Linked DNA regions of Methylibium petroleiphilum PM1. The protein of the gene in region 1 interacts with the protein of each later gene in a pairwise test. Links are inferred from orthologs where the notes say so. Each region holds a gene or a part of one and is shown on either strand. Other genes may lie near its edges.

Region 1 (9,606 bases):
CCGAGTGCGCCTGGCGCAGGAAAGGCAACAGGCGCTGGGTGGCGGTGGACAGCAGGTCGGCCTGGATCGAGGCCAGGCTGTCGAGGCTGTGCAGGGGCCGCGCGGCCAGCAGTCGTTCGATCCGCTGCTGCCGGTACGGCGGTGCCCATTCGCTGCTGATGAAGTGCGGGTACTGCGGCCCGTGGATGCGCTGGTTCGCGCTCGCGATCCAGCCGCGCGCCGGGTCGCGGTCGCGTGGCGTGGCGGTTGGCGCCAGCCAGCCAGCCCAGTCGTAGCGGGCGTCCCAGCCCGGCGCGGGCACCAGCCCGCGCAGGTCGTTGTCGGGGCGTCGCAGCGGCACACGGCCAGCCGAGACGAAGCCGATGTGCTGGGCGTCGGCCACCACCATGTTCTGCATCGGCGCCATGTACTGCGCCGACGCGGCGAGAAACTCATCCACCGAGCCGGCGAGGTTGAAGGCCAGGCCCGCGGCCAGGGTGTCGGACGCATCGAGCTCCAGGGCGGTCCAGCGCAGCGCCAGCGCATAGCGCGGCACGGGACCACCGGCGCCGGTGAGGCCTTGCAGGGCCGGCAGCGCGTCGGAGAGCACCGGGCCGTGGCGTGTCCGGCGCGCGATGAAGCTCACGTCGGCGGCGCCCTTCACACGGATGGTTTCCGGGACGCTCTCGAAATGGGCCCAACCGTCCGGGGTCTCGTAGCGCTCGGGGTCGCCGGTGTCGATGCGCTCGATGTAGAGGTCCTGCACGTCGGGCGCGGTGTTCGTGTAGCCCCAGGCCACGCGTTCGTTCTGCCCCAGCACGATCAATGGCAGGCCCGGAACGCTGGCGCCGGCCACCTTCAGGCCCGGCGCCTCGAGCCGGGCCACGTACCAGAGGGTCGGCGCGCTCAGCTTGAGGTGCGGGTCGTTGGCCAGCAAGGGGCTGCCGGTGACGCTGCGTGTACCGGCCACGGCCCAGTTGTTCGAGCCGACGCCCTCGACGCCGCTCTCGATCTGCCACGGCAGGCCGCTCGCGTCGGTGACGGCGGCCCGCTGCAGCAGCTGGCCGTCACCCAGCTCCAGCCGGCGGTACAGCGCCGCGTAGTCGGCCGTGGCCAGCGGCTTCTCGCCCGGATACGGCGGCAGCAGTTGCTGGATGCGTCCGACCGGCATCGTCAGCGCCAGGCGCATGCGCAGCAGCTCGGTGCTCCAGTTGCCGCCCAAGTCCCAGGCCATCATGGTCGACCACGCGAGGCTGTCGACCGGGCTCCAGGCTTCGGGCTGCAGCCCGAGCAGCAGGAACTCCGGCGGCCGGGCCCGCAGGTGGCCGCGCAGGTAGGCATTGATGCCCGCCGCGTACGCATTGAGCATCGCCCGCACGCCCGGCCCGGCCTGCTCCCACTGGTCCTGCGCGGCACGCCGCACGCCCAGCGCCCTCAGGAAACGGTCGCTCTCCACCGCGCGCGGCCCGAAGGCCTCGGCCAGCCGGCCCGCGCCGATGCGCCGGTGGGTCTCCAGCTGCCACAGCCGGTCCTGCGCATGCACGAATCCCAAGCCGAACCAGGCGTCGTCGATCGAGGTGGCGCGGATCGTCGGGACGCCCTGAGCGTCGCGCTCGATCTGCAACCCGGCGCGCAGGCCCTCGACGCGCAGCCGGCCCTCGGCGATCGGCAGCGCGAGCTGCCGGTAGACCAGCAAGGCCGCGATCACGCCCACGCCCGCCAGCAGCAGGGCCGCCAGACACCGACGCATCCACTTCATGGGAACAGGCTAGTCGCTACCCTCCTCCGCCGCATCGGGGTTCGCACGGGCGCTGCGGGCTCAGCCCCCGCGCAGGTAGTCGGCCTTGCCGAGCTCCACGCCGTTGTGACGCAGCAGCGCGTAGGCGGTGGTCACGTGGAAGAAGAAGTTCGGCAGCGCGAAGTGCTTCAGGTACTGCTCACCGGTGAACTGCAGCGGATCGCGGCCGCGCACCGGCACGCTGATGGGTTTGTCCTCGCTGCCGTCGACCTGGTCCGCGGGCACGCCGCGGAGGTAGGCCGCGGTCGCCTCGATGCGGGCCTGCAGCTCGGCGATGGTGGACTCGGAGTCGTCGAACTTCGGCGCGTCGCCGCCGGCCAGCCGCGCGACGCCGAACTTGGCGCTGTCGCAGGCGATCTGGATCTGCTTGCCCAGCGACAGCATGTCGGGCGCCAGCCGCGAGGTCAGCAGCGTGTCGGGATCGAACTTCTTCGCCTGGGCATGCGCCACGGCCTTGTCCAGCCATTTCGCGAGGTTGCCGAGCATCGTCAGAAAGATGGGCACGCTGGCCGAATGCATCGTGATTGCCATGGGAGTCTCCTCGTGAGGTGGCGGATGCTACCGGTAACCCCGGTCCGGCGCAGGGCGTGCACAATCGACCGCTCTGGCCGTGGTACGGCGGCCCATTGCAGCCCATGAACATCATCATCCTGGACGACTATCAGGACGCGGTCCGCAAGCTCCCCTGCGCCGCCAAGCTCGAGGGCTACAGCGCCAAGGTCTTCACCAACACCGTCAAGGGCAACGGCCAGCTGGCCGTGCGGCTGCGCGATGCGGACGTGCTGGTGCTGATCCGTGAACGCACCCAGTTCACGCGACAGTTGCTCGAGAAGCTGCCGCGCCTGAAGCTGATCGCGCAGACCGGCCGCGCCGGCCCGCACATCGATATCGAAACCTGCACCCGTCTGGGCATCGCGGTGGCCGAGGGCGTGGGCTCGCCGGTGGCGCCGGCCGAGCTGACGTGGGCACTCATCATGGCGGCCATGCGCCGCCTGCCGCAGTACGTGAGCAACCTCAAGCACGGCGCATGGCAGCAGGCCGGGCTCAAGTCGCAATCGATGCCGGCCAACTTCGGGCTCGGCATGGTGCTGCGGGGCAAGACGCTGGGCCTGTGGGGCTACGGCCGCATCGGCCAGCTGGTCGCCGGCTACGGTCGGGCGTTCGGCATGAAGGTGGTGGTGTGGGGTAGCGACACCTCACGCGGCAAGGCGCAGGCCGATGGCCACGAGGTGGCCACGTCGCGCGAGAGCTTCTTCGAATCCTGCGACGTGATCTCGCTGCATCTGCGTCTGCACGAGGCCACCCGCGGCCTGGTCCGGCTCGAGGACCTGCAGCGCATGAAGCCGACCGCGCTGTTCGTCAACACGGCCCGCGCCGAGTTGCTGGAGGAGCACGCGCTGGTGACGGCGCTGAACCGCGGCCGGCCTGGCATGGCGGCGGTCGACGTGTTCGACAGCGAGCCCATCATGCAAGGCACACCGCTGCTGCGGCTGGAGAACGCCATCTGCACGCCGCACATCGGCTATGTCGAGCAGGAGACCTACCAGCAGTACTTCGACGCTGCGTTCGACAACGTCATCAATTTCATCCAGGGCAAGCCGACCAACGTGGTGAACCCCGAGGCCCTGCGGGTCCTGCGTGGATGACGCGCCGGGCGCGAGGCTGAGCGCCGACGCCCCTGCCGCATCGCACGTTGAGCCAATCGACGCCCTGCGCGGCGCGCGCTGGGCGTTGCTGTTCGGCAATTTCGTGATCGGCTGCGGCGTGATGGTCATCGCCGGTTCGCTGAACGACCTGACGCGCTCGCTGCAGGTGAGCGTGGCGCTCGGCGGCCAGTTGATCGCGATCGCCGCCGTGATGATGTGCCTGGGCGCTCCGCTGCTGGCGGCGGCAGTCGGCCGCGTGGACCGCCGCCGGCTGCTGGCCTTCACGCTGGCCTGGTATGCGGTGGGCCACGCCGTATCGGCGCTGATGCCCAGCTACGCCGCGCTGGCGCCGGTGCGCGCGTTCTGCATGCTGGGTGCCGCGGTGTTCACGCCCCAGGCCGCGGCGGCGATCGGCTGGCTGGCGCCGCCGGCGCAGCGCGGCCGAGCCATCACCTTCGTCTTCCTCGGCTGGTCGGTGGCCTCGGTGTTCGGCATGCCGCTGCACAGCTACATCGGCGAGGCACTCGGCTGGCGCTGGGCCTTCGGCCTCGTGGCGCTGCTGGCCGCCGGTGGCGCCGTCTGGGTGTGGGTGGTGATGCCCGACGGCGTGCGGCCGCCGGCCATGAACCTGCGCGCCTGGCGCGAGGTGCTGACGCACCCGCTGCTGATGGCGATCGTGGCGGTCACGGCCCTGTTCGGCGCGGGACAGTTCACCGTGTTCACCTACTTCGCGCCGTACTACAAGCAGGTACTCGGCGCCGGGCCCACGCAGATCAGCCTGCTGTTCGCCTGGTTCGGTGCCTTCGGGCTGATCGGCAACGTGCTGCTGTCGCGCCACGTCGACCGCATCGGCGCGGCGCGTGCGGTGACCTTGCTACTCGGTGCCGTGGCCCTGACGATGCTGATCTGGCCGCTGGGCACCGGCTACCTGTCGATGGCCTGCGTGCTGCTGCCGTGGGCGCTGGGCATGTTCGCGGCCAATTCGGCGCAGCAGGCCCGCCTGGGTCAGGCCGCGCCGGCCCTGGCGCCGGCACTGATGGCGTTGAACACGTCGGCCATTTACCTCGGCCAGGCGGTTGGCGCAGCGGGGGGCGGCGCGCTGGTCGCAGCGCAGGAAGCCGCCGGCGCCAGTGGGTCCGGACTCTACGGCGGCCTGCACTGGGTCGGCCTGGGCTGGCTGCTCGCGGCGCTGGCGCTCAGCCGCTGGGCCGAAAACCGCATGCGGCGCGACAGCCGCCACGCCTGAGCACGTGCCGCTCAGCCCTTGGTACCGAAGATCTTGTCGCCGGCGTCGCCGAGCCCGGGGATGATGTAGCCGACCTCGTTGAGGTGGCTGTCGATCGCCGCCGTCCAGCAGCGCACTTCGGGGTGGGCCGCACTCAGCGCCTTCACACCCTCCGGCGCGGCCACCAGCACCAGCGCGCGAATGTCGCGGCAGCCCTTGCGCTTGAGCAGGTCGACGGTGGCGATCATCGAGCCGGCGGTCGCCAGCATCGGGTCGATGATCAGCGCGGTGCGCTCTTCCAGCGAACCGACCAGGTTCTCGAAATAGTGCTCCGGCTGCAGCGTGTCGTGGTTGCGCGAGAGACCCACCACGCTGATCTTGGCGTTCGGGATCATGTCGAGCACGCCGTCCATCATGCCCAGGCCGGCCCGCAGGATCGGCACGATGGTGACCTTCTTGCCCTTGATCTGGTCGACCGCCGTCGGTCCGCTCCAGCACTCCACCGTCACCTGCTCCAGCGGGAAGTCTGCCGTGGCTTCGTAGGCCAGCAGCCGGGCGATCTCGGCGGTGATCTCCCGGAACTTCTTGGTCGAGATGTCGGCGGCGCGCAGCAGCCCGACCTTGTGTCGGACCAGCGGATGCAGGACTTCGAGGACGGGCATGTCGGCAGTCTATGTGCAGGCGGTGGTCGCGGCTCCGCGTCAGGTCGCGCCGCGCTGGCGCACCGCCTCGTAAAGACCGATACCGCTCGCCACCGAGACGTTCAGGCTCTCCACCGCGCCGGCCATCGGCAGGCTGACGAGTTCGTCGCAGGTCTTGCGCGTGAGCTGGCGCATGCCCTGCCCTTCGGCGCCCAGCACCAGCGCGACCGCTTGCCTCAGGTCCGCTGCGTACAGCGTGCGCGGCGCATCGTCGGCGGTGCCGATGACCCAGATGTTGCGTTCCTTCAGTTCGCCCAGCGTGCGCGCCAGGTTCGTGACCATGAAATAGGGCACCGTCTCGGCCGCGCCGCTCGCCACCTTGGCGACCGTGGCGTTGATGCCGACGGCATGGTCCTTCGGCGCAATCACCGCATGGGCTCCGGCCCCGTCGGCCACGCGCAGACAGGCGCCGAGGTTGTGCGGGTCGGTCACGCCGTCGAGTACCAGCAGCAGCGGCGGGCCCTCCACCGTGTCGAGCAGGTCATCGAGCGATTTCGTGGCCGGTGCCGCGGTGACCTTGGCCACCACGCCCTGGTGGCGGTGCGTGCCGCAGAGCGCCTGCAGGCGCAGCTCGTCGCTCTCGATCAGGCGCACGCCGGCTTCCTTGGCGCGTTCGATGAACTGGCGCATGCGCGCATCGCGCCGCGTGCCGTCGATGTAGAGCTCGACGACGGAGCCGGGGGCCGTCTTGACACGGACGGTGACGGCGTGGAAGCCGAACAGGATGCGGGGGGAGGAGGACATGGGGCGATTATCGGGGGCGGTCTCACTGCCCGCGGGTGCCTTGCTTCGCAACGGCTGCCGCGACCGGGCTCACGAGGACGTCAGCTGCCCCGCCTCGATCCTGACTTGCCGGTCGCAGCGGGCGGCGATGGCGCGGTCGTGGGTCACCAGCACCAGCGTCGTGCCCTGCTCGCGGTTGAGCTCGAACATCAGCTCCATGACCTTCTCGCCGGTCGCGAAGTCCAGGCTGCCGGTGGGTTCGTCGGCCAGCAACAGCGCCGGTTTCACGACGAAGGCACGCGCCAGCGCCACGCGCTGCTGTTCGCCGCCGGACAGCAGCTTCGGGTAGTGCCCCAGCCGCTCACCCAACCCCACGCGCACCAGCATCTCGGTCGCGGCGGCGCGGGCGTCACCACGGCCCTGCAGTTCCAGCGGCAGCATCACGTTCTCCAGCGCGGTCAGGTTGCCCATCAGCTGGAAGCTCTGGAACACGAAGCCCACACGCTCGGCGCGCACTGCGGCCCGGGCGTCCTCATCAAGGCCAAACAGGTCGATGCCGGCGAGCCTCACGGTGCCTTCACTCGGCGTGTCGAGCCCGGCGATGATGGCCAGCAGCGTGCTCTTGCCCGAGCCCGACGCTCCGACGATGGCCGCCGACTCCTGCGCCGCGAGCGAGAAGTCGATATCGTGCAGGATGGTCAGCTCGCCGCTGGAGTCCTGCACGCGCTTGCTGACGTGCTCGACGGCGATGATCGCTTCGGTCATGAAGGAGGAATCGGATGTCATTGAGTCGCAGGGACTGTATCAAGCAGCTCGCCGCATCGGCGTTGGCGGGGCTTGTGGTCCTGCCGGTGCGGGCGCAGGCCACCCGGCCGATGATCCTGGTCGTGGGCGACAGCCTGTCGGCCGAGTACGGCCTGCAGCGCGGCAGCGGCTGGGTGGCCCTGCTGGAGAAGCGCCTGGCGCAGGAGAAGATCGCCGCCGGCGTCGTCAACGCCAGCATCAGCGGCGATACCACCTCGGGCGGCCGCTCGCGCCTGCCGGCGCTGCTGGCGCAGCACAAGCCGGCGGTGGTGATCGTCGAACTGGGCGGCAACGACGCCCTGCGCGGCCTGCCGCTGGCGATGACCGAGCGCAATCTGGCCGAGATGGCGCGGACCTCGAAGGCTGCAGGTGCGCGGGTGCTGCTGATCGGAATGCAGGTGCCACCGAACTACGGCCGCCAGTACAACGAAGACTTTGCGGCACTGTTCGGCAAGGTCGCCCGGGCCGAAGGCACGGCGCTGCTGCCCTTCCTGCTGAAGGGCGTGGGCGATGCGCCGAACGCGAGCGAACTGTTCCAGCCGGACCGCATCCACCCGAAAGAAGCCGCCCACCCCATCATCCTGGGCAACGTGTGGCCGGCGCTGCGGCCCTTGTTGTCGAAGTAGCCCGCTTTTCAAACGCGGTCCGCCCTTCGGCGCGCTTACCATGCCGGTTGACGCGCCCGTTCGTTCCTCGACGGGTCATTCGAACTACGACCCCATGGCCCTTCGCGAAATCCCCCCCGCACCGCAACCGGTAGGCTATCAGCGGCAACCGCGGCCGGACGATGCCCGCTGGATGCAGTGGATCGCCGAGAACCGGCTGCGCGACTGCACAGCGGCTTCGATGACAGACACCATGGTCGCCGCGGGCCTGGACCGGCAGGCCGCTCAGCAGGCAATCGCCGCGATGGAGGTCCACCCGGTGTTCGTGGCCGCACGCCGCCACCAACAGTTGCAGCGCAAGTTCGCTTCGGTGATGGCCAATCAACAGCGCATCTGGGAGATGGGTTGGGCCTACGACGGCGTGGAGAAACGCAGCCACGTTTCGCCGGCCGAGTTCTTCGAGCGTTACGTGGTGGGTTCCCGGCCGCTCGTGCTGACCGACGTGGCGGGCGATTGGCCCGCTCTGCATCGCTGGTCGCCGGCCGACCTGCGCGAACGGTTCGGTCACCTCGATGTCGAGATCCAGGCGGAACGGGCCGTCAACCCGAAGTACGAGCAGGACAAGCTCAAGCACCGCCACAACGTCCGGCTCGGCGATTTCGTCGATCGCGTGCTGGCGGGCGGTGCCACCAACGACTACTATCTGACCGCCAACAACGAGATTTTGCGCCGACCGGAGTTCGCGCCACTGCTGGCTGACATTGGAACGCTGCCGCTATTCTGCGACCCGGCACAGTTGGCGCAACGCTCCTCGTTCTGGTTCGGCCCGGCCGGCACCGTCACTCCCCTGCATCACGACACCCTGATGTTGCTGCACACCCAGGTGGTCGGACGCAAGCGCTGGCGCTTCATCTCGCCACTCGAGACGCCGCGTCTATACAACCACGACGGGGTGTTCAGCGCAATCGACTTGGATCATCCTGACCTTGACCGTTACCCGGCCTTCCGCGACGTCAAGGTGCTCGAGGTGGTGTTGGAACCGGGTGACACCGTCTTCCTCCCGCTGGGCTGGTGGCACCAGGTCGCCTCGCTGGAAGTCAGTCTGTCGTTCTCGTTCTCAAATTTCGTGTTCCCTAACACTTACAGCTATGAGAATCCGTCAATCTCAGACTGGTGAGGCAATCTCGCCCGTTCAATCGTCGCCGTCATCGAGCCCTGGAAACAGCACCTCGGTGTAGCCGAAGCGGCTGAAGTCGCGCACCCGCATCGGGTAGAGCACCCCGGCCAGGTGGTCGCATTCGTGCTGCACCACGCGGGCGTGGAAGCCCTCGGCCTCGCGCTCGATGCGCCGGCCCTGCGGGTCGAAACCGGTGTAGCGGATCCGCTGGTGGCGCGGCACCACGCCGCGCAGCCCGGGCACCGAGAGGCAGCCCTCCCAACCGTCTTCCAGATCCTCCGACAGCGGGGTGATCTGCGGGTTGATCAACACCGTGCGCGGCACCGGCGGCGCCTCCGGGTAGCGCTCGCTCTTCGTGAAGCCGAAGATCACGAGTTGCAGGTCCACCCCGATCTGCGGTGCCGCCAGGCCGGCACCGTTGGCCGCCTCCATCGTGTCGAACATGTCCTCGATCAGCGCGTGCAGCGCGGGCGTGTCGAATTCGCGCACCGGGTGCGCGATGCGCAGCAGGCGCGGATCGCCCATCTTCAGGATGTCTCGAACAGCCATGGCGTCTGCACCTCCCGGTTTCGTCCTCAGTCCAGCAGCGCGCGCAGCGCTGCCTCGTCGATCACGGCCACACCCAGTGCCTGAGCCTTCTCGAGCTTGCTGCCGGCTTCCTCGCCGGCCACCACGTAGTCGGTCTTCTTCGACACCGAGCCGGCCACCTTGCCGCCGGCGGCCTCGATCAGCTCCTTGGCGGCCTCGCGCCCCAGGCTCGGCAGCGTGCCGGTCAACACGAAGGTCTTGCCGGCCAGAGGCCTGGGCGTGAGGTCGGCCTCGCCGGAGTGCTCGTCCCAGTGCACGCCGGCGGCGCGCAACTGCTCGACCACCTCGCGGTTGTGCGGCTGATCGAAGAAGGTACGCAGGCTCTGCGCCACCACCGGGCCCACGTCGTTGACCTCCAGC
Region 2 (9,571 bases), 210 kb from region 1 along the record:
TGTGATCCATGGCCCGATTGTCCCAGGCCGGCGCCTCAGGTCTCGCCCGTGCGCGGCGCCGGGGCGCCCGCCGCAGGGCGGACGAGCGGACGGGGCGCCAGCGAAAGCAGGCTCAGCCAGCCCACCAGCCCGCCCAGCGCGCTGCCGGCCAGCATGTCCAGCGCCACGTGCTGCCGGATCGCCAGCGTGGCGTACAGGATGCCCATGCACCAGAGCGCGTTCAGGCCGCGCATCACCAGGCCGGCCGAGGTCTGACGGAACACGCGCTCGAACCACACCGCGGTGTACACCGCGAACGCCGCGTGCAGCGACGGGCAGGCGTTGCCGGCTACGTCGGCCGATTTCAGGAAGGCCACCGCCTCGTGGCGGGCCCAGTCGATGTCGAACTCGGGCACCTTGCTCGGCCAGAACCAGAAGATCGCCAGCCCGACCAGGCTCAGCAGCAGCGCCGACAGCGCATAGGTGCGCACCTCGCGCGCGTCGTCCAGCAGCGCCGGGGCGATCGACACGTAGAACCACAGCGACGCATACAGCGGCAGCGCGGCGGGCTGGAAGTCCACCCAGTCGTCCATCGCGATCAGCGGCATCGTCGTGATCGCCTGCGGCGTGTGGCGCATCACCCAGAAGTAGGCCACGAAGAACAGCGTGATGCCGAGCGTGGTGCCCGTCATCTTCACCAGGCTCAGCACGCGGGTGCGCCGGCGCAGTTCGTGCAGCCAGCCGACGGGAGGCAGGAGGCGGTGCTTCAAGGCCCCGATGGTAGTCGGCCGCTCCTGCGGCCCGTGTTCAGCCGCGCGGGTGATGCTGTGAGTGCAACTGCTTGAGCCGCTCGCGCGCCACGTGCGTGTAGATGGTCGTGGTGGAGATGTCGGCATGGCCCAGCAGCATCTGCACCGCACGCAGGTCGGCGCCGTGGTTGAGCAGGTGCGTGGCGAACGCATGCCGCAGCGTGTGCGGCGACAGTGGCACCTGGATGCCGGCGGCGCCCGCATGCCGCTTGATCAGCTGCCAGAACGCCTGCCGCGTCATCGGGCCGCCGCGTGCGGTGACGAACAGCGCGTCGCTCGCCTGGCCGCCCAGGATGGCCGCGCGCGCCTCCGCCAGGTAGCGCATCAGCCAGCCGTGCGCCTCCTCGCCGAACGGCACCAGCCGCTCCTTGCTGCCCTTGCCGGTGACGCGCAGGGCCGCCTCCGAGTAGCCCACGTTCACGCTCTTCAGCGTGACCAGCTCGCTGACGCGCAGGCCGCTGGCGTACAGGATCTCCAGCATCGCCCGGTCGCGCAGGCCGAGCGGCGTGTCGACGTCCGGCGCCTCCAGCAACGCCTCCACCTGCGCCTCGCTCAGCGTCTTGGGCACCCGCAGCGGCTGCTTCGCGGCCAGCAGCTTCAGGGTCGGATCGGCGCTCAGCCGATGCTCGCGCAGCGCCCAGCGGAAATAGCGCCGGAAGACGGTGAGCCGACGGTTCGCGCTGGTCGCACGCGTGCCGGCGTGCCGCTCCAGCGCGTAGGCGCGCAGGTCGGCCTCGCCGCTGCCGTCGAGCGGCTTGCCGCTGGCGTGGACCAGCCAGCGCGCATACAGCGTCAGGTCGCGCCGGTAGGCGGCCAGGGTGTTGTCCGACAGCCCGTCCTCGACCCACAGCGCCTCGAGAAAGGCGTCGATCGCGACCGCACTGTCGGCGGGCAGCGGGGGCAGTTCGTCGTGTGGCTCGGCTGACATCAGGCACGCAGTGTGCCTAAAGCTGGCTCACCCCCGTTGGAGCCGCTGGACAGCACGAGCCAGGGGTGGGCTTCAGTCGAGTTTCAACTTCTGCTGCTCGACCACCTTCTTGTAGACCTCGAACTCGGCCTGCGTCTGGGCGGTGAACTGCTCCGGCGTGTTCGCCACGATCAGCGAACCGGTGTCCTCGATGCGCTTGCGCACCGACGGGTCCTCGAGCGTCTTCTTGGTCGCGGCGGCGATCTTGTCGACCACATCCCGGGGCATGCCCTTCGGGCCATGGAAGCCGTAGTAGGCCATCCGGTTCACCGGCTCCAGCCCCACCTCCTTGAAGGTCGGCACGTTCGGCAGCACCGCCAGGCGCTCGGGCGCGGCCACCACGATCGCGATCAGCCGGCCGTCCTTGATGAAGGGCAGCGCCGACGGCAGGTTGTCGAAGATCATCGGCACCTGGCCCGCCACCGTGTCGTTGAGCGCCGGGCCGGCGCCGCGGTACGGGATGTGCGTCACGAAGGTGCCCGACAGGCTCTTGTACAGCTCCATCTGCAGGTGGCCGATACCGCCGGTGCCGGAGCTCGCGAAGCTGTACTTGCCCGGGCTCTTCTTCAGCTCGGCGAGGAAGCCCTTGTAGTCGCGGGCGGGAAAGCTGGGGTGCACCGCGATGACGTTCGGTGTCGCCGCGATGTTGATGATCGACGTGAAGTCGGTCAGCGGGTTGTACGGCGTCTTCGGGTTGATGGCCGGGTTGGACGCCGTGGTGGACACCGTGGCCATGCCGATCGTGTAGCCGTCCGGTGCCGCCTTGGTGATCTCGTTGGCACCGATGATCCCGCCGCCGCCGGCCTTGTTCTCGACCACCACGGTCTGTCCGAGCGGGCCGTTCATCTTCTCGGCCACGACACGGGCCACGATGTCGGTGGTGCCGCCCGGCGCGAACGGCACGATCAGCCGCACCGGCTTGCTCGGGTAGGCCTGGGCGAACACCATCGTGACCGGGGCGAGGGCCGCCAGCACCCCGCAGGCGGCCACCACGATGCGACGCGAACTCGAAACCATTGAGCGCTCCTGGAAGAATTGGGCAATGCGGTCGACTGTGCCCCCGAGGTTTGCCATCGCCGATTGTGGAAACCCCTCACAGGGTCAACCGTTACTCTAGGAGCCCCTGCCCCGGTTCCGACATGCGCGACATCCTGCTCCTGCTGCCCGACTTCCTGCTGATCGTGGTCGGCTTCCTCGTCTGCCGCTACACCACGCTGAACCGCCCGATCTGGGAGTCGATGGAGAAGCTGGTCTACCACCTGCTCTTCCCGGTGCTGCTGTTCACCTCGATCGTTCGCAACCCGCTGAATCCGGCCGATGCCGCCTCGCTCGCCCTCGGTGGCGTGGCCACCGTGGTGCTGGGCATGGGGCTGGCCTACGCGCTGGGTCGCTGGCCCGGGGTCGACCCGATGCTGCACGCTTCCGGGGCGCAGACGGCGTTCCGCTTCAACTCCTACGTGGCGCTGGCGATGGCTGAGCGCCTGGGCGGCGCGGCCGGCGTGGCCCAGATGGCCGTGCTGGTGGCGGTGTGCGTGCCGCTGTGCAACGCTGGCGCGGTGCTGCCTCTGGCGCGCCACGGCGGCCACCACCTCGGCCGCGAGCTGATGCGCAACCCGCTGATCCTCAGCACCTTGGGCGGCCTGGTGGCGAACCTGCTGGGGTTGCAGTTTCCCGATGCGGTCGGCACCACCCTGCAGCGGATCGGCAGCGCAGCGCTGCCACTGGGGCTGATGGCGGTCGGCGCCGGCCTGCAGCTGGGAGGGCTGACGATCGCACCGAAACTGGCCACCGCGCTGCTGACGATCCGCCATGCGCTGCTGCCGGCCTTCGCGCTCGGCTTCGGCCTGTGGCGGCAATTGCCGCCGCTCGAACTGACGGTGCTGGTGGCCTTCGCTGCGATGCCCACCGCGTCGAGCGCGTACGTGCTGGCGGTGCGCATGGGCGGCCACGGGCCCTTCGTGGCCGGGCTGGTGACCGTGTCGACCCTGCTCGGCATGGTCACGCTGCCCGCGTGGATCGCGCTGCGGCTCGCGGTGGGCTGAGTCCGCCCGTGCACCGGCCGCGAGGCCGCTCAGGCGCGCTGCGCCAGCGCCCAGTCGATGTGCTCGCGCAGCAGCTCGCTCGCACCGTAACGCGCCGCCTGCAGCGCCTGCGCGACCGCCGGATCGCCCTGCTCACGCCAGGCATTGCCCAGCGCCACCGCCAGGTTGCGCCGCCAGCGCGCGGGGCCGATGCGTCGGATCGCGCTGCCCTCGGTCCGCTTCAGGAATTCGGCCTCGGACCAGGCCCACAGCCCCAGCAGCGTCGGCGCATCGAAGACCTCGCGGGTGTCGAAGTCGGGCAGCACGGCGCGCGTGGCGTATTTGTTCCAGGGGCACACCAGCTGGCAGTCGTCGCAGCCGTAGATGCGATTGCCCATCGGTGCGCGAAGCTCGGCCGGGATCGGACCGTCGTGCTCGATCGTCAGGTAGGAGATGCAGCGCCGCGCATCGACCCGTCGCTCGCCGACGATCGCCTGCGTGGGACACACGTCGATGCAGGCGCGGCAGCTGCCGCAGTGCGCGTCCACCGGCTCGGTGAGCGGCAGCGCCAGGTCGACGTAGATCTCGCCCAGGAAGAACATCGACCCGGCCTCGCGCGACAGCGCCAGCGTGTGCTTGCCGCGCCAGCCGATGCCGCTGCGCGAGGCCAGCTCCACCTCCAGCACCGGCGCCGAATCGGTGAACACGCGGTGGCCGAACGGGCCCAGCCGCTCACCGAGCCGATCGGCCAGTGTCTGCAGCCGCGCGCGCAGCACCTTGTGGTAGTCGCGGCCCCGGGCATAGAGCGACACGGTCGCCGCCTCGGGCCGGCGCAGGCGCTCGAACTCGATCGTCTGCCAGCCCTCGGGGAGCGCGGCCGGTAGGTAGTCCATGCGCGCGGTGATCACGCGCACCGTGCCCGGCACCAGCTCGCCGGGCCGTGCCCGCTTCAGCCCGTGCAGCGCCATGTAGTGCATGCTGCCGTGGAAGCCCTGCGCCAGCCAGGCCAGCAGGCCGGGCTCTGCGCTGCGCAGGTCCACGTCGGCCACACCGATCTGTGAAAATCCGAGCTCGCGCGCCTCACGGCGCAGCCCGGCCATCACGGCCTGCTCGTCCGGGACGCCTTGCGTTCGATGCATCCACCGATTCTAGAAACCCGACACGAACACTGGCCCGACGAGGACGCCTGCGCGGCGCGCGCGTCCGCACTGGCCGCCCATGCGGCGCTGCGCGACGCCTTCGTCGAGCTGCAGGGACCGCTCGGCGCCGGCAAGACCACCTTCACACGCCACCTGCTGCGCGCGCTGGGCGTCACCGGCCGCGTGAAGAGCCCGAGCTATGCGGTGGTCGAACCGTACGAACTCGCCACCGGGCCTGCCTGGCACTTCGACTTCTACCGCTTCGGTGACGAGCGCGAGTGGGAGGACGCGGGCTTTCGCGACATCTTCGCGGGCCCGGGCCTCAAGCTCGTGGAGTGGGCGCAGAACGCCGGCGAGACCCTGCCCGTCCCCGACCTGCGCGTGGAACTTGCGCCGCTGGATGGCGACCAACGCGCCGTGACCCTGATGGCCTACACCGAGCGCGGCCGGGAGCTGCTGCGATGAAACCCTCCCGACGCCGACTGCTGCAACGCGCCGGTTCGGTCGTGCTGCTGCTCGGCTCGCGCGAACTGGCCTTCGGCGCCAGCATCGTCGCGGTGCGCGTGTGGCCGGCAGCCGACTACACCCGCGTGACCATCGAGTCCGACACCGCGCTCGCCGCGAAGCACTTCATGGCCGAGAACCCGCAGCGCGTGGTGATCGACGTCGAAGGCCTCGAACTCAGCCCCGAGCTGCGCGAGGTGGTCGGCAAGGTGAAGGCCGGCGATCCCTTCATCTCCGGTGTGCGCGTCGGCCAGAACCAGCCGCGCGTGGTGCGGCTGGTGATCGACCTGAAACAGCCCACCGCGCCGCAGGTCTTCACGCTCGATCCGGTGGCCGCCTACCGGCACCGGCTGGTGTTCGACCTCTACCCGACCGCCGAGCGCGACCCACTGCTCGCGCTGGTGCAGGAGAAGGTCTACGCCGACCGCGCCGCCGCCGAGCCCTCGGACCGCGCCGCCTCGGCGGTGAACGACGCACTGGGCGACTTCATCGGCCAGATGGGCGGGCACGGCAACAAGCCCGCCGCCAGCGCCACCGGGCCGCTGCCGGTGCCGCCGGTGGCCGGCAGCGAGCCGCCGTCAGCGGGTGCTGCGGCGGCCAAGCGCATCGCCGAACGGCTGGTGATCGTCGCGCTCGATCCCGGCCACGGCGGCGAGGACCCCGGCGCCATCGGCCCGACCGGCCTGCGCGAGAAGGACGTGGTGCTGCAGGTGGCGCAGCGCCTGCGCGCCCGCATCAACGAGCAACCCAACATGCGCGCGATGATGACGCGCGACGCCGACTTCTTCGTGCCGCTCAACGAGCGCGTGCGCAAGGCGCGCCGGGTGCAGGCCGACCTGTTCATCTCCATCCACGCCGACGCCTTCATCAAGCCGCATGCGCGCGGTGCCTCGGTGTTCGCGCTCAGCGAGCGCGGCGCCACCAGCGTGGAGGCGCGCTGGATGGCGCAGAAGGAGAACGCCGCCGACCTGGTGGGCGGCACCAACATCAAGAGCAAGGACGCCGCCGTCACGCGCGCCCTGCTCGACATGAGCACCAGCGTGCAGATCCGCGACAGCCTGCGACTCGGCAGCGAAGTGCTGGGCCGCATCGGACAGGTCGGCCGGCTGCACAAGCCGCGCGTCGAGCAGGCCGGCTTCGCGGTGCTGAAGGCGCCCGACGTGCCCTCCATCCTGGTGGAAACGGCCTTCATCTCCAACCCCGAGGAGGAGAAGCGCCTGCGCGACCCGGCCTACCAGACCCAGCTGGTGGAGGCGCTGCTGAGCGGCATCCTGCGCTACTTCGCGAAGAACCCGCCGCTGGCGCGCAACCGCTCCATGTGACGGACAGAACCGGCCTTGCACCGGTGTCGCGGTGTCGCCGCTGGCCTGCCTGGGATGTGGGTGCTATCGAGGGCGTCGAGCCATTTCGTCACAACCACGGCAGCGGAAGCACACCCGCATGCAGGACGACGAACCCCGCGACATTCAGCAGCACAGTCAACCAAAATGCGGCCACGAAACTCGGCTTGGAGGACTTGTGCCGCAGGAACTGCTGCGCGACCAGGGATCCGGGCCAGCCGCAGGCGAGCCCGATGAGGAGCAGTGTTCCTTCGGACGTTCGCCAGCGCTTCTGGATGGCCGCTGACTTGTCCAGCGCGTATGCCATGAAGGCAACAAGACTGACGAACACGTAGATGGCCGCGACGACCGGCTTGACCGGCCAGTGACTCGCCACAACGTAGTAGATCGCGACGAATGCGGGAATAGCGAGTAGTCGGGGGAGCGTCCAGTCAGCCGGGGCTTCGGAGCGCAGCGGCTTGCGGGATCGACCACGCACCGGGTACTGCACCGAGCGCGCGCGCTTCTTTCCGTTGGGGCCGAGTTCTACCTCGAAAGTTACGGCCTGCCCGACGGTAGGTCGACCGGTTCCTGAAGGAAAGGCCTTGATGTGGACGAAGATATCCTGCCCACCATGAACCGGATCGATGAAGCCGAAACCGCGCTCATCGTTCCAGGATTTGAGTTTGCCGTCGAGACGCATGCGAAGACAACAGACAGTGGCGGAACTCGCACCGAACTGAGCCGTCAGACGGCCTGCGCCTTGCCCTCGCCGCGGCTGGCGCGCCAGGCGCCGAACAGCGCCACCACGCCGGGGATGATGATCATGGCCCAGATGATCTTGCTGAGGTTCTGCTGCACCCACGGGATGTTGCCGAACCAGTAGCCGGCGAGCACCAGGCCGCAGACCCACAGCACCGCCCCCAGCACGTTGTAGGCGGTGAACTTGCCGCGGCTCATCGCGGCCACGCCGGCCACGAAGGGCGCGAAGGTGCGGATGAACGGCATGAAGCGCGCCAGCACGATGGTGATGCCGCCGTAGCGCTCGTAGAAGGCGTGGGCCTGGTCGAAGGCGCGCTTGTTGAAGAAGCGCGAACTCTCCCACTGGAACACCTTCGGTCCGAAATAGCGCCCGATCGAGTAGTTGGTCTGATCGCCCAGCACCGCGGCCACCAGCAGCAGCCCCATCGCCAGCGGCAGGCTCATCAGCCCGGCGCCGCACAGCGTGCCCACCACGAACAGCAGCGAGTCGCCGGGCAGGAAGGGCATCACCACCACGCCGGTCTCGACGAACACGATCAGGAACAGCAGCGCGTAGACCCAGGCGCCGTAGGCCTGCACGAAGGCCGCGAGGTGCACGTCGACGCGCAGGATGAAGTCGATCAGGTAGGCAATGATTTCCATGGGACGCGATTATCCGGGGCGACCGTGACGGCGACGGCGGCTCACAGCCGCGCGCGGATGGCGCGGGTGATCTGCTCGGTCTGCTCGTCCAGCGCATCGACCACGAACTCGGCGCCGAAGTCGCGCAGCCAGGCGGCCTCGGCATCGTTCATCGCCGCGCCGACGATCTCCACGCGCGGGTTGAGCTGGCGCGCCGCGCGACAGACCTGCATCTTCTCCACCAGCGGCATGTCGGCCACCACCAGCATGTGCGCCTGGCCCAGTCCGGCGGCGGCCAGCACATCGGGGCGTCCGGGGTCGCCGTAGATCTGGGCCACGCCGGGCGGCAGGCCCTCCAGCGCCTCGATCGCCTCGTGTTGCACCACGCACAGCGGGATGCCGGCGGCGGCGCAGCGCTGCACCACGCGCCGACCGAGCGAGCGGTAGCCGGCCAGCACCACCGCGGCGCCCGGCGCGTCCGGCGCATAGGTGGAGGCGAGCGGCACCTCTTCCTCGGGCGCGCTGCCGTGCTCCTTCGGCAGCCAGCGCTCGACCAGGCGGAACAGCACCGGGTTGAGCGCGATCGAGACGATGGCCGCCACCACCAGCACGTCCAGCGCCTCCTTGGGGATCACACCCAGGCTCAACCCCAGGCTCGCCAGGATGAAGGAGAACTCGCCGATCTGCGCCAGCCCCACGCCCACCGTCGCGGCGGTGCGCCAGTCGGAGCGCAGCAGCAGCACGATCACCACCGCCACCAGCGGCTTGAGCAGCAGCACGACGCCCAGCGCGGTGAGCACCAGCGCGGGCTGCTGCACCACCAGGTTCGGGTTGAACAGCATGCCCACCGACACGAAGAACAGCGCGGTGAAGACGTCGCGGAACGGCGCCATGTCGGCCGCCGCCTGCGGCCCGAAGCGCGACTGCCCGACCACCAGCCCGGCGAAGAAGGCCCCGAGCGCCACCGACACATGGAACAGCTCCGACGCCAGCACCGCCACGCCCAGCGCCACCACGAACACCGTGAGCGTGAACAGCTCGGCCGAGCGCGCGCCCGCCACGCGCTCCAGCAGCCGGCCCACCACACGGGTGCCGACCAGCATGACGATCGCCACGAAGGCCGCGACCTTGCCCATCGCCAGCAGCAGCGCGCTGCCCAGGCTCTGCGCATCGGAGGAGTCACTCGCCAGCACCGGCAGCACCACCAGCGCCGCGACGGTGAACAGGTCCTCGACGATCAGCCAGCCCACCGCCACATGGCCGTCGCGCGAGCTCAGGCGGTCGCGCTCCACCAGCATGCGCATCAGCACCACGGTGCTCGCCACCGCCAGAGACATGCCGAACACCGCACCGGCCGCATGCGACCAGCCGAAGGCGCGCGCCGCGGCCCAGCCGGCCACGCCGGCCACCAGGCTCTGCGCCACCGCGCCGGGCACCGCGAGACGCCACA
Region 3 (9,709 bases), 170 kb from region 1 along the record:
GCGCCGCATCCAACTCGACGTCACCGAAGTCCGGCCACAGGCAATCGGTGAAGTACAGCTCCGAGTAGGCCGCCTGCCACAGCAGGAAGTTCGAGATCCGGACCTCGCCACCGGTGCGGATGAAGAGATCGGGATCGGGTGCGTGGCTGAGCGCCATGTACTGCCCCAGCCGGGCCTCGTTCAGCTGGTCGGCCGGTATGCCGTCGGCGATCGCCTGCCGGCAGGCCTGCAGTACGTCCCAGCGGCCCCCGTAGTTGAACGCGACCGACAAGGTGATGCGCGTGTTGTGCGCGGTGCTGCGCTCGGCCTCCGCCCACGCCTCTCGCACCTTGTCGGACACCGCGTCGCGGTCGCCGACGATGCGGATGCGCACGCCCTCCTTCGCCAGCTTGGCGAGGTACTTGGAGACCGCCACCAGCACCAGACCCATCAGACCCGACACCTCTTCTTCGGGTCGCTTCCAGTTCTCGCTGGAGAACGCGAACACCGTGAGGTACTCGATGCCACGATCGGCGCAGGCCTTGACCGTGCGCACCAGTGCGTCGACGCCCTGCTTGTGGCCGACGAAGCGCGGCATGAAGCGCTTGCTGGCCCAGCGGCCATTGCCATCCATCACCACGGCCACGTGGCGCGGGATCGCGGCAGGGGCCTGGCTCACGGCGGAGGCGCTACGCACACCGGAGGTTCTCAAACCGCGAGGATCTCGGCTTCCTTGGACTGCACCAGTCGGTCGATCTCGGCGATCACGCGGTCGGTGAGCTTCTGCACCTCGTCGAGCGAGCGGCGCTCGTCGTCTTCGGAGATGGCCTTGTCCTTCAGGAGCTTCTTGGCCTGGTCGTTGGCGTCGCGGCGCAGGTTGCGAACCGCGATCCGTGCGTCCTCGCCGGCGCCACGCACCACCTTCGTGAGGTCGCGGCGGCGCTCTTCATTCAGCGCCGGCATCGGCACGCGCAGCAGTTCACCTTGCGACGACGGATTCAGACCCAGGTCCGACTCGCGGATCGCCTTCTCGATCTTCGGGCCCATGCCCTTTTCCCACGGCTGGACGCTGATAGTGCGGGCGTCGAGCAGGCTCACGTTGGCCACCTGGCTGATCGACACCATCGAGCCGTAGTACTCGACGTGCACCTGATCCAGGATGCCGGGGTGAGCGCGGCCGGTGCGGATCTTCTGCAGTTCCGACTTGAAGGATTCGATCGAACGTGCCGACTTCTGCTCGAACGTCTTCTTGATGTCTGCGATGCTCATGTTGTTGCGATCCTCGGACGGGTTCACACGTGCACCAGGGTGCCCTCGTCCTCTCCCGTCACCACGCGCCTGAGGGCGCCGGGCTTGAAGATCGAGAACACCTTGATCGGCAGCTTCTGGTCGCGGCACAGCGCGAACGCGGTCGCGTCCATGACCTGCAGGTTCTTGCTGATCGCCTCGTCGAAGCTGATCTTGGCGTAGCGCGTGGCGCCGGGATCCTTCTTCGGATCGGCGGAGTAGACGCCATCGACCTTGGTCGCCTTCAACACGATCTGCGCGCCGATCTCGGCCCCGCGCAGCGCGGCGGCGGTGTCGGTGGTGAAGAACGGATTGCCGGTGCCGGCGGCGAAGATCACCACCTTGCCTTCTTCGAGGTACTGCAAGGCCTTCGGCCGAACATAGGGCTCGACCACCTGCTCGATGCCGATCGCCGACATCACCCGGGCCGTCATGCCCTCCTGGCGCATCGTGTCGGCCAGGGCGAGCGCATTCATCACCGTGGCGAGCATGCCCATGTAGTCGGCCGTCGCGCGGTCCATGCCGACGGCGCCGCCGGCCACGCCTCGAAAGAGGTTCCCGCCGCCGATCACCACCGCCACCTCGCAGCCCATCTCGGTGATCTCGCGCACCTCCTGCACCATGCGCACGATGGTCGCGCGGTTGATGCCGTAGGCGTCGTCGCCCATCAAGGCCTCGCCGGAAAGCTTGAGCAGGATGCGCTTGAACGCCGGCATGCGGGGGTCTCCTCGGGTGAACGGTCGGTAGAACGGCAGTTTAGGGGATGGCCCCGGCACTCAGGCACGCGCGCCGGGCCGGGCGCAGCGCTTACTGCCCCTTGGCAGCGGCCACCTGGGCGGCCACTTCGGCGGCGAAGTCGTCGGTCTTCTTCTCGATGCCCTCACCCACGATGTACATCGTGAAGCCCTTGATCGTCGTGCTGGCGGCCTTGAGCATCTGCTCGACGGTCTGCTTGTCGTTCTTCACGAAGGTCTGGTTGAACAACGAGACTTCCTTCAGAAACTTCTGCACCGAGCCCTCGACCCGCTTGGTGACGATCTCGGCAGACTGCGGCGCCTTGCCGGCCGCCTCGGCGGCCTTTGCATCCTCGGCGGCCTTGCCGGCGGCGACGTTGCGCTCCTTCTCGATCAGATCGGCCGGCACGTCGGCCGAGGTCAGCGCCACAGGCTTCATCGCGGCCACGTGCATCGCCACGTCCTTCGCGGCGACATCATCGCCCGTGTACTCGACGACCACGCCGATGCGCGTGCCGTGCAGGTAGCTGACCAGCTTGCTGTCACCGCTGAAGCGCTTGAAGCGGCGGATCGCGATGTTCTCTCCGATCTTGCCGATCAGCGCGGTGCGGGTGGCCTCCACCGTCACGCCGGCGATCTCCAGCGCCGACAGCGCAGCGACGTCCACCGGGGCCTTGGTGGCCACAAGTTCCGCGAGCGTCTTGCCGAAGGCCAGGAAGTCGTCGTTCTTGGAGACGAAGTCGGTTTCGCAGTTCAGTTCCATCAGCGCACCGGTCGTGCCGCTGATGTGCGCCACGACGATGCCTTCGGCCGTGACGCGCGAGGCGGCCTTGCTGGCCTTGCTGCCGAGCTTGACGCGCAACAGTTCCTCGGCCTTGTTCAGGTCGCCTTCGGCCTCGGTGAGGGCCTTCTTGCACTCCATCATCGGGGCGTCGGTCTTGGCGCGCAGTTCGGCGACCATGCTGGCGGTGATTGCGGGCATTGCGTTCTCCGTTCGGTGAAGCGGGGCTGCCTCCGGGCAGCGATCGCTTCGAAATCATTGAAAAAAAGGGGCTGAATCAGCCCCTTGATGAGTGCGCGGGGGCGCCTTGCGACGGGCTCAGGCCGCGTCGCTGACTTCCACGAACTCGTCGGTGCTCTGGGCGGCGGCGACCACTTCGTTGACCGCGTTGGCCTTGCCTTCGAGTGCGGCATCCGCCACGGCACGGGCGTAAAGCGCCACGGCCTTCGCGGAGTCGTCGTTGCCCGGGATCACGTAATCGATCCCCTCGGGCGAGTGGTTCGAGTCCACCACGCCGATGACCGGAATGCCCAACTTCTTCGCCTCGGCAATCGCGATCTTGTGGTAGCCCACGTCGATGACGAACATGGCATCGGGCAGCGCGTTCATGTCCTGGATGCCACCGATGTCCTTCTCGAGCTTGGCGATCTCGCGGGCGAACAGCAGCGCTTCCTTCTTGCTCATGGACTCAAGGCCCGCTTCCTGCTGGGCCTGCATTTCCTTCAGCTTCTTCAGCGACCCCTTGACGGTCTTGAAGTTGGTCAGCATGCCACCGAGCCAGCGCTGGTCGACGTAGGGCATGCCGGCGCGCTGGGCTTCCTGGGCGACCACTTCGCGCGCCTGGCGCTTGGTGCCGACCATCAGGATCGTGCCGCGCTTGGCGGCGAGCGAGCGGGTGAATTTCATCGCCTCGTTGAAGAGCGGCAGCGTCTTCTCGAGGTTGATGATGTGGATCTTGTTGCGATGGCCGAAGATGAAGGGGGCCATCTTGGGGTTCCAGAAGCGGGTCTGGTGTCCGAAATGGACGCCCGCTTCCAGCATTTCACGCATGGTGAGGGACATGGAAACTCCAAAGGTTGGGTCTAAAATCCGGCCAGAATTGCAAGTGATTGCAGCGCTTTGTTGCGACATGCAAGCAGACCTCTTTCGAGTCTTGCAACACCTTTTGGCGACCGGGTTTGCGGATTGCAAATGCCCTTCCGGCTTTTGCCGAACCGACCTCGATCGAACCGACCAGGACAGGCACCGACGTGTTCCAGAAAAACCCTGAGAGTTTAGCACGCCGATGACCGACGACCTGCTCTCCCGGCGCGCCCGGGTGCTTGACGGCACGAGCAGCGCCGGCGCGGAGATCGAGCGCTCACTGCAGCACGCAGCCTCCGCTGCCGTAGCCCCGGCCTTCCTGAAGATCGATGCTGTCGGCGCGCGAGCCGCGGCCCGCGCCGTCGACGCCGCGATCTCCAGCGGCGCCCCGCTGCTGCCGCTCGCCGGTCTGGCCGTCAGCATCAAGGACCTGTTCGACATCGCCGGTCAGGTCACGACCGCGGGCTCCACGGTACTGACCGATGCCGAACCGGCTGCGCAGGACGCGCCCGCGGTGTCGCGGCTGCGGGCCGCCGGCGCAGCGCTGATCGGCCGCACCCACATGACCGAGTTCGCGTTCTCGGGCGTTGGTCTCAATCCGCATTACCCCGCGCCGGCCAACGTGCCAATGGCGACCCTGGACCGCGACACACCGCGCATCCCGGGCGGCTCCAGTTCCGGCGCGGCGGTTTCGGTGGCGAGCGGGGCTGCGTGGGCGGCGTTGGGCTCGGACACCGGCGGTTCGGTGCGAATCCCCGCCGCATTGCAGGGTCTGGTCGGCTTCAAGAACACCGCGTCGCTGACGCCGACCGAAGGTGCCATACCGCTGTCCACCACGCTCGACACGGTCTCGGCCCTGACGCGCTCGGTGCGCGACGCCGTACTGCTGCACGAGTTGCTGTCAGCCCGCCGCGTTGCGCTGCCTGGCCGGCCGCTGAGGGCCACCCGGCTCGCAGTGCCGACAACGCTGATGCTCGACGCGCTGGAGCCTGCCGTGGCCGCGGCCTTCGAACGCGCCGTGGACCGGCTGTCGCGCGCCGGCGCGCAGATCGTCACGCTCGACGTCCCGCCGCTGGCCGACCTGGCGCCGCTGCAGGTCAACGGTGGTTTCGCGAGCTGCGAAAGCTGGGCCTGGCACCGGCACCGGCTCGCGACTCACGAAGCCGACTACGACCGCCGCGTGGTGACGCGCATCCGCCGCGGCATGGCCATGAGCGCGGCGGACTACATCGACCTGCAGAAGGCACGCGCCGCCTGGATCGCTCGCATGCACGCGGCGCTGCGTGGTTTCGACGCGGCGCTGTCCCCGACCGTGCCGATCCTCGCGCCACCGATCGCGGCGCTGGAAGCGAGCGACGAGGAATTCTTCCGCGTCAACTCGCTGCTGCTGCGGAACCCCTCGGTCGTGAACTTGCTCGACGGCTGCGCGATCAGCCTGCCCTGCCAGGCGCCGGGCGACGCGCCAGTCGGCCTGATGCTGTGGTCGCGCGGCCATGCCGACGACGCCCTGCTCGACATGGCCCTGGCCGTCGAAGCCGCGCTGGCCAATGGAGCATTCTCATGAGAGTCGGCGTGATCGGCGCCGGTATCGTCGGCGTGACCACAGCCTACGAACTGGCCGAGGACGGCCACGACGTTACCGTGTTCGAGCGACACAGCAGCGTCGCCTCGGAGGCGAGCTTCGCGCATGCCGGCGTGCTGGGCTCGGGCGATGTCGTGCCGTGGGCTGCGCCCGGCCTTCCTGGACGCCTGCTGCGCGACCTGTTCAGCCGCCATCCGGCGATGCGCGTGCGCCCCTCTTTCGACGCGATGCAATGGCGCTGGCTGTGGCGCTGGTGGAGCGCCTGCCGCGCGCCGAACTTCCCGCAGCGCCGCATCGAGCTGCTGCGCCTGGCGCAGTACAGCCGCGAACGGCTCCGCGTGCTGGACGAGCGGCTGCAGCTGGATTTCGAACGCTCGCAGGGCCTGTTGCTCCTGCTGCGCGAAGAGCGTGACGTTGCCGCGGCACAGCCTCGCCTGGCGCTGCTGCGAGAGCTCGGCATCAGCGTGCGCGAACTGGATGTCGCTGCCTGCCACGCGACGGAGCCCGGCCTCAATCGCGAGCAAGCGCTGGCCGGCGGGATCCAGCTGCCCCAGGACGGCGTGGGCAACTGCCGCCAATTCGCTCATCTGCTGCGCGACGCGGCCGAGCGGCTCGGCGTCGAGTTCCGGTTCGGTACCGTGGTGCGCGCGCTGGAGACCGGGACACGCTCCGACGGCGCCGAACTGCAGCTCGAGCACCTGGCCCTGACCACCGGCTTCGCCTCGAGCCGGGCCACGGCCATTCCCGGCGGCAACGGCAACAAGCATGGCAGCGCGATGGCTCACCGCGCGCGCGCCGCAGCGCGCTATCTCGACCCGGTGTCGGCGGAGGCTTTCGATGCCGTGGTGATCGCCGCCGGTGTCGACGCTGCCGAATTGCTGCCGGGTCTGGGCATCAAGCTGCCGCTGATGCCGATCCACGGCTACTCGCTGACAGCGCCGCTGCGTTCGCCCGAACGGGGCCCGAAGGCGGCACTGGTCGACGAGCGCTACCGCATCGCGATGAGCCGGCTGGGGCAGCGCGTGCGTCTGGCCGGCTGCGCCGAGCTGGGCGGCTCGGTGCAGACGCAGCGACGGGCGGCGGTCGAGACGCTGTACCGCCTGCTCAACGACTGGTTCCCCGGCGCCGCCCACATTGCCCGGCCGCAGGTATGGAAAGGCGCGCGACCGACGCTGCCCGACGGCCTGCCGCTGATCGGCCCCAGCCCGCGCCCCGGCGTGTGGCTGAACCTGGGCCACGCCGACCACGGCTGGACGCTGGCCTGCGGCAGCGCCCGCCTGCTGGCCGACCAGATCGCCGGGCGCTCGCCCGGCTTCGATCCGGGCAGCTTCGCGCTGGCCCGGGCGGCCTCGGGCCTACCGCCTGTCTGACGGATCAGCCAAGATGTTCGATGTTGCGATGCCCTGGGCCGTTCTGGGCGATGGCTCGCGGCGTGACGCGGAGCGGCTGCCGCTGTTCGGTGTGGCCGCAACGCGTGCGCTGGAAATCGAGGCCGCGCGCGCCTTGCCGCCCCACACGCTGATGCAGCGTGCCGGCGGTTCGGTGGCGCGGCTGGCCCTCGCATTGGCGCCGCATGCACGACGCATCTGGATCGCTGCCGGTCCCGGCAACAACGGTGGCGATGGCCTGGAAGCCGCGGCGTGGCTGCAGCGCACCGGCAAGCAGGTGACGGTGAGCCTTGCGCCTTGCGTGCAAACGCCAGTCGATGCAGCAGCGGCCGGCGCCGAGGCACGTGCCGCGGGAGTCGCTCTGGTGGAAAGCAGCGCGCCGCCCGAGCCGCTCGGCCCCGACGATCTGGCCATCGACGCCCTGTTCGGCATCGGCCTGACCCGCGCGCCCGCCGGCTGGGCCCTGGCCGCGATGAGGTCGCTCAACGACGGCGGCACTCCCGTGTTGTCGATCGATCTGCCCAGCGGGTTGGATGCCGAGCAGGGTGCGCTGCTTGACGAGACCGCCGTGGTGCAGGCTCGCTGGACGCTGAGCCTGCTGACCCTGAAGCCGGGATTGTTCACCGCCCAGGGACGCGACCACGCCGGGCAAATCTGGTTCCACGACCTGGGCGTCCATGCCGAGGCCTCACAGGCGAGTGCCGGCCTGCTGACGGGTGCGAGCTCTCTGTGGCCGGCGCGCCGGCATGCGCAGCACAAAGGCAGCTTCGGCGATGTATGGGTGGTCGGTGGCGCCGCCGGCATGGCCGGGGCTGCGCTGCTTGCGGCACGGGCCGCGCTGGCCGCCGGCGCGGGCCGTGTGCATCTGGTACAGCTCGATCCGCAGTCACCGACGCTCGATCCCATGCACCCCGAGTTGATGCTCCGGCCGCTCGCCGCACTGCACGATGCACGCACGCCGCTCGAGAACGCCACGGTGGTGTGCGGCTGCGGTGGCGGCGATGCGGTGCGCGAACACCTGCCGGGCCTGATCGCCCGTGCCGGACGCCTGCTGCTCGATGCCGATGCGCTGAACGCGGTGGCCGCCGACCCGTCGCTCGCTCGCCTGCTCGAAATGCGTGCCGGCCGCGGGCGGGCCGCCACGCTGCTGACGCCGCACCCTCTCGAGGCCGCCCGGCTGCTGGGGCTGCAGACTGACGCGATCCAGTCCGCCCGGCTGTCGGCCGCGGAGCGGGTCGCGCAGCGATGGCACGCCACCGTCGTCCTCAAGGGATCGGGGAGCGTCATCGCGGCGCCTGGGGAAACCACGCTGATCAACGCCAGCGGCAATGCATCGCTGGCCACGGCGGGAACCGGCGATGTGCTGGCGGGCTGGATCGGCGGGCTCTGGGCGCAAGGCCTGTCAGCACGAAGCGCCGCGCTGCTGGGCACGCACACCCATGGCGCCGCGGCCGACGTCTGGTGCGCACACCAGGCGCGTCCCGGGCCGCTGGCCGCGAGCGCGCTGATTGCTCAGCTGCGGCGCTGAGCGCCGCAGCGACTCAGTGGATCGGGCCTACCGCCTCGAACGCTTCGACTTGCGCGGCGCTGCCGCGGTGTCCGCCCCAGCGCTGCGCGCAGGCTTGCGGGGAGTCTTGCTGACCGCCTTCTTGGTCGCCCGCTTGTGCTCGCGGTCGACGTCCTTCACGACCTGCAGTTCCTCGACGGCCGAAGCCGCCTTGTCACGCGGTGCCCGCGGGTTCAGCCCCGATTCGTGGACCAGTCGGAAGTCGATCTTGCGCCCGTCGAGATCGACGCGGCTCACTTGCACCCGCACCCGGCTGCCGACGACGTAGCGCACGCCGGTGCGCTCGCCGCGCAGCTCCTGTCGCGCTTCGTCGAAGCGGAAGTACTCTCCGCCGAGTTCGGTGATGTGCACCAGGCCCTCGACGTACAGCTCGTCGAGCGTGACGAACAACCCGAAGGTCGTGACTGCGGTGACCGCGCCGCCGAACTCCTCGCCGAGGTGCTCACGCATGAACTTGCATTTCAGCCAAGCCTCGACATCGCGCGACGCCTCGTCGGCCCTCCGCTCGTTCGCGCTGCAGTGCGCGCCGGCCGCTTCCCAGGCCATCGCCTCGGCGGTCCGCTTGACGACCAGCTTGCTGGCCTGCTGCGCCTTGGAGGCCGCGGTCGGCCGAACCTTGCGCGTGTGGACGGCTGAGCTGGCGAGCTCGGTGACCTGCAGGTGGTACTTCTTGCTGCCCAGCAGAGCCTTGATCACACGGTGCACCAGCAGGTCCGGGTAGCGGCGGATCGGGCTGGTGAAGTGGGTGTAGGCCGGATAGGCCAGGCCGAAGTGACCGCTGTTGGTCGGCGTGTAGATGGCCTGCTGCATCGAGCGCAGCAGCATCGAGTGGATCTGGGTGGCGTCAGGGCGGTCCTTCGTCGCCTGCGCGATCGCCTGGAACTCACCGGGCCGGGGATCGTCGCCGATCGACAAGCCGAGGCCGAGCGCACGCAGATAAGTCTGCAGGATCGCGCGCTTCTCGGGCGTCGGGCCTTCGTGCACGCGATACAGCGAAGCGTGCTTGTGTGACGCGATGAAATCGGCCGAGCACACGTTCGCCGCCAGCATCGCCTCCTCGATCAGGCGGTGTGCGTCGTTGCGTGTCCGCGGCACAATCTTCTCGATTCGCCCGTTCTCATCGCAGACGATCTGCGTCTCGGTGGTCTCGAAGTCGACCGCGCCGCGCGTGGCGCGCGCCTTCAGCAGGGCGCGATACACCTCGTGCAGGTGCAGCAGGTGCGGCACCAACTCCTTGCGCTTCTGCGCCTCTGGCCCGCGCGTGTTGGCGAGGATCGTCGCGACTTCCGTGTACGTGAAGCGCGCATG

What was found.
Region 2: the proteins of rlmB (region 1) and tsaE interact in binary tests that used the Escherichia coli proteins (3 or more experiments, as listed by UniProt). The link is inferred for Methylibium petroleiphilum PM1 from one-to-one orthologs.
Region 3: the proteins of rlmB (region 1) and MPE_RS10000 interact in binary tests that used the Escherichia coli proteins (3 or more experiments, as listed by UniProt). The link is inferred for Methylibium petroleiphilum PM1 from one-to-one orthologs.

The regions. Positions count from the first base shown.
Region 1 is NC_008825.1:1,953,984-1,963,589, reverse strand. Bases 4,222-7,099 are described here. They hold rlmB (23S rRNA (guanosine(2251)-2'-O)-methyltransferase RlmB), read right to left. Parts: upstream 6,094-7,099; coding sequence 5,350-6,093; downstream 4,222-5,349. Other genes in these bases: MPE_RS09140 (arylesterase), read left to right, coding at 6,852-7,099; MPE_RS09145 (ABC transporter ATP-binding protein), read right to left, coding at 6,163-6,837; upp (uracil phosphoribosyltransferase), read right to left, coding at 4,681-5,310; MPE_RS09160 (MFS transporter), read left to right, coding at 4,222-4,669. Outside these bases: MPE_RS09175 (penicillin acylase family protein), read right to left, coding at 1-1,738; MPE_RS09170 (DUF1993 domain-containing protein), read right to left, coding at 1,799-2,308; MPE_RS09165 (D-2-hydroxyacid dehydrogenase family protein), read left to right, coding at 2,413-3,423; more of MPE_RS09160, read left to right, coding at 3,416-4,221; more of MPE_RS09140, read left to right, coding at 7,100-7,502; MPE_RS09135 (cupin-like domain-containing protein), read left to right, coding at 7,597-8,658; def (peptide deformylase), read right to left, coding at 8,674-9,207; NAD-dependent DNA ligase LigA, read right to left, coding at 9,234-9,606. UniProt on the Escherichia coli protein: Specifically methylates the ribose of guanosine 2251 in 23S rRNA.
Region 2 is NC_008825.1:2,163,004-2,172,574, forward strand. The notes cover bases 3,802-6,644. They hold tsaE (tRNA (adenosine(37)-N6)-threonylcarbamoyltransferase complex ATPase subunit type 1 TsaE), read left to right. Parts: upstream 3,802-4,909; coding sequence 4,910-5,380; downstream 5,381-6,644. Other genes in these bases: queG (tRNA epoxyqueuosine(34) reductase QueG), read right to left, coding at 3,827-4,876; MPE_RS10225 (N-acetylmuramoyl-L-alanine amidase), read left to right, coding at 5,377-6,644. In the rest of the region: MPE_RS10190 (MarC family protein), read right to left, coding at 1-10; MPE_RS10195 (phosphatase PAP2 family protein), read right to left, coding at 36-749; site-specific tyrosine recombinase XerD, read right to left, coding at 787-1,716; MPE_RS10205 (tripartite tricarboxylate transporter substrate binding protein BugE), read right to left, coding at 1,789-2,703; MPE_RS10210 (AEC family transporter), read left to right, coding at 2,895-3,797; more of MPE_RS10225, read left to right, coding at 6,645-6,741; MPE_RS24860 (DUF1294 domain-containing protein), read right to left, coding at 6,830-7,441; MPE_RS10235 (DedA family protein), read right to left, coding at 7,486-8,142; MPE_RS10240 (cation:proton antiporter), read right to left, coding at 8,184-9,571. UniProt on the Escherichia coli protein: Required for the formation of a threonylcarbamoyl group on adenosine at position 37 (t(6)A37) in tRNAs that read codons beginning with adenine.
Region 3 is NC_008825.1:2,115,520-2,125,228, forward strand. What follows is about bases 6,115-9,095. They hold MPE_RS10000 (bifunctional ADP-dependent NAD(P)H-hydrate dehydratase/NAD(P)H-hydrate epimerase), read left to right. Parts: upstream 6,115-6,829; coding sequence 6,830-8,362; downstream 8,363-9,095. Other genes in these bases: MPE_RS09995 (FAD-dependent oxidoreductase), read left to right, coding at 6,115-6,816; rnr (ribonuclease R), read right to left, coding at 8,390-9,095. In the rest of the region: uppS (polyprenyl diphosphate synthase), read right to left, coding at 1-658; frr (ribosome recycling factor), read right to left, coding at 688-1,248; pyrH (UMP kinase), read right to left, coding at 1,272-1,982; tsf (translation elongation factor Ts), read right to left, coding at 2,074-2,982; rpsB (30S ribosomal protein S2), read right to left, coding at 3,100-3,843; MPE_RS09990 (amidase), read left to right, coding at 4,067-5,428; more of MPE_RS09995, read left to right, coding at 5,425-6,114; more of rnr, read right to left, coding at 9,096-9,709. UniProt on the Escherichia coli protein: Bifunctional enzyme that catalyzes the epimerization of the S- and R-forms of NAD(P)HX and the dehydration of the S-form of NAD(P)HX at the expense of ADP, which is converted to AMP.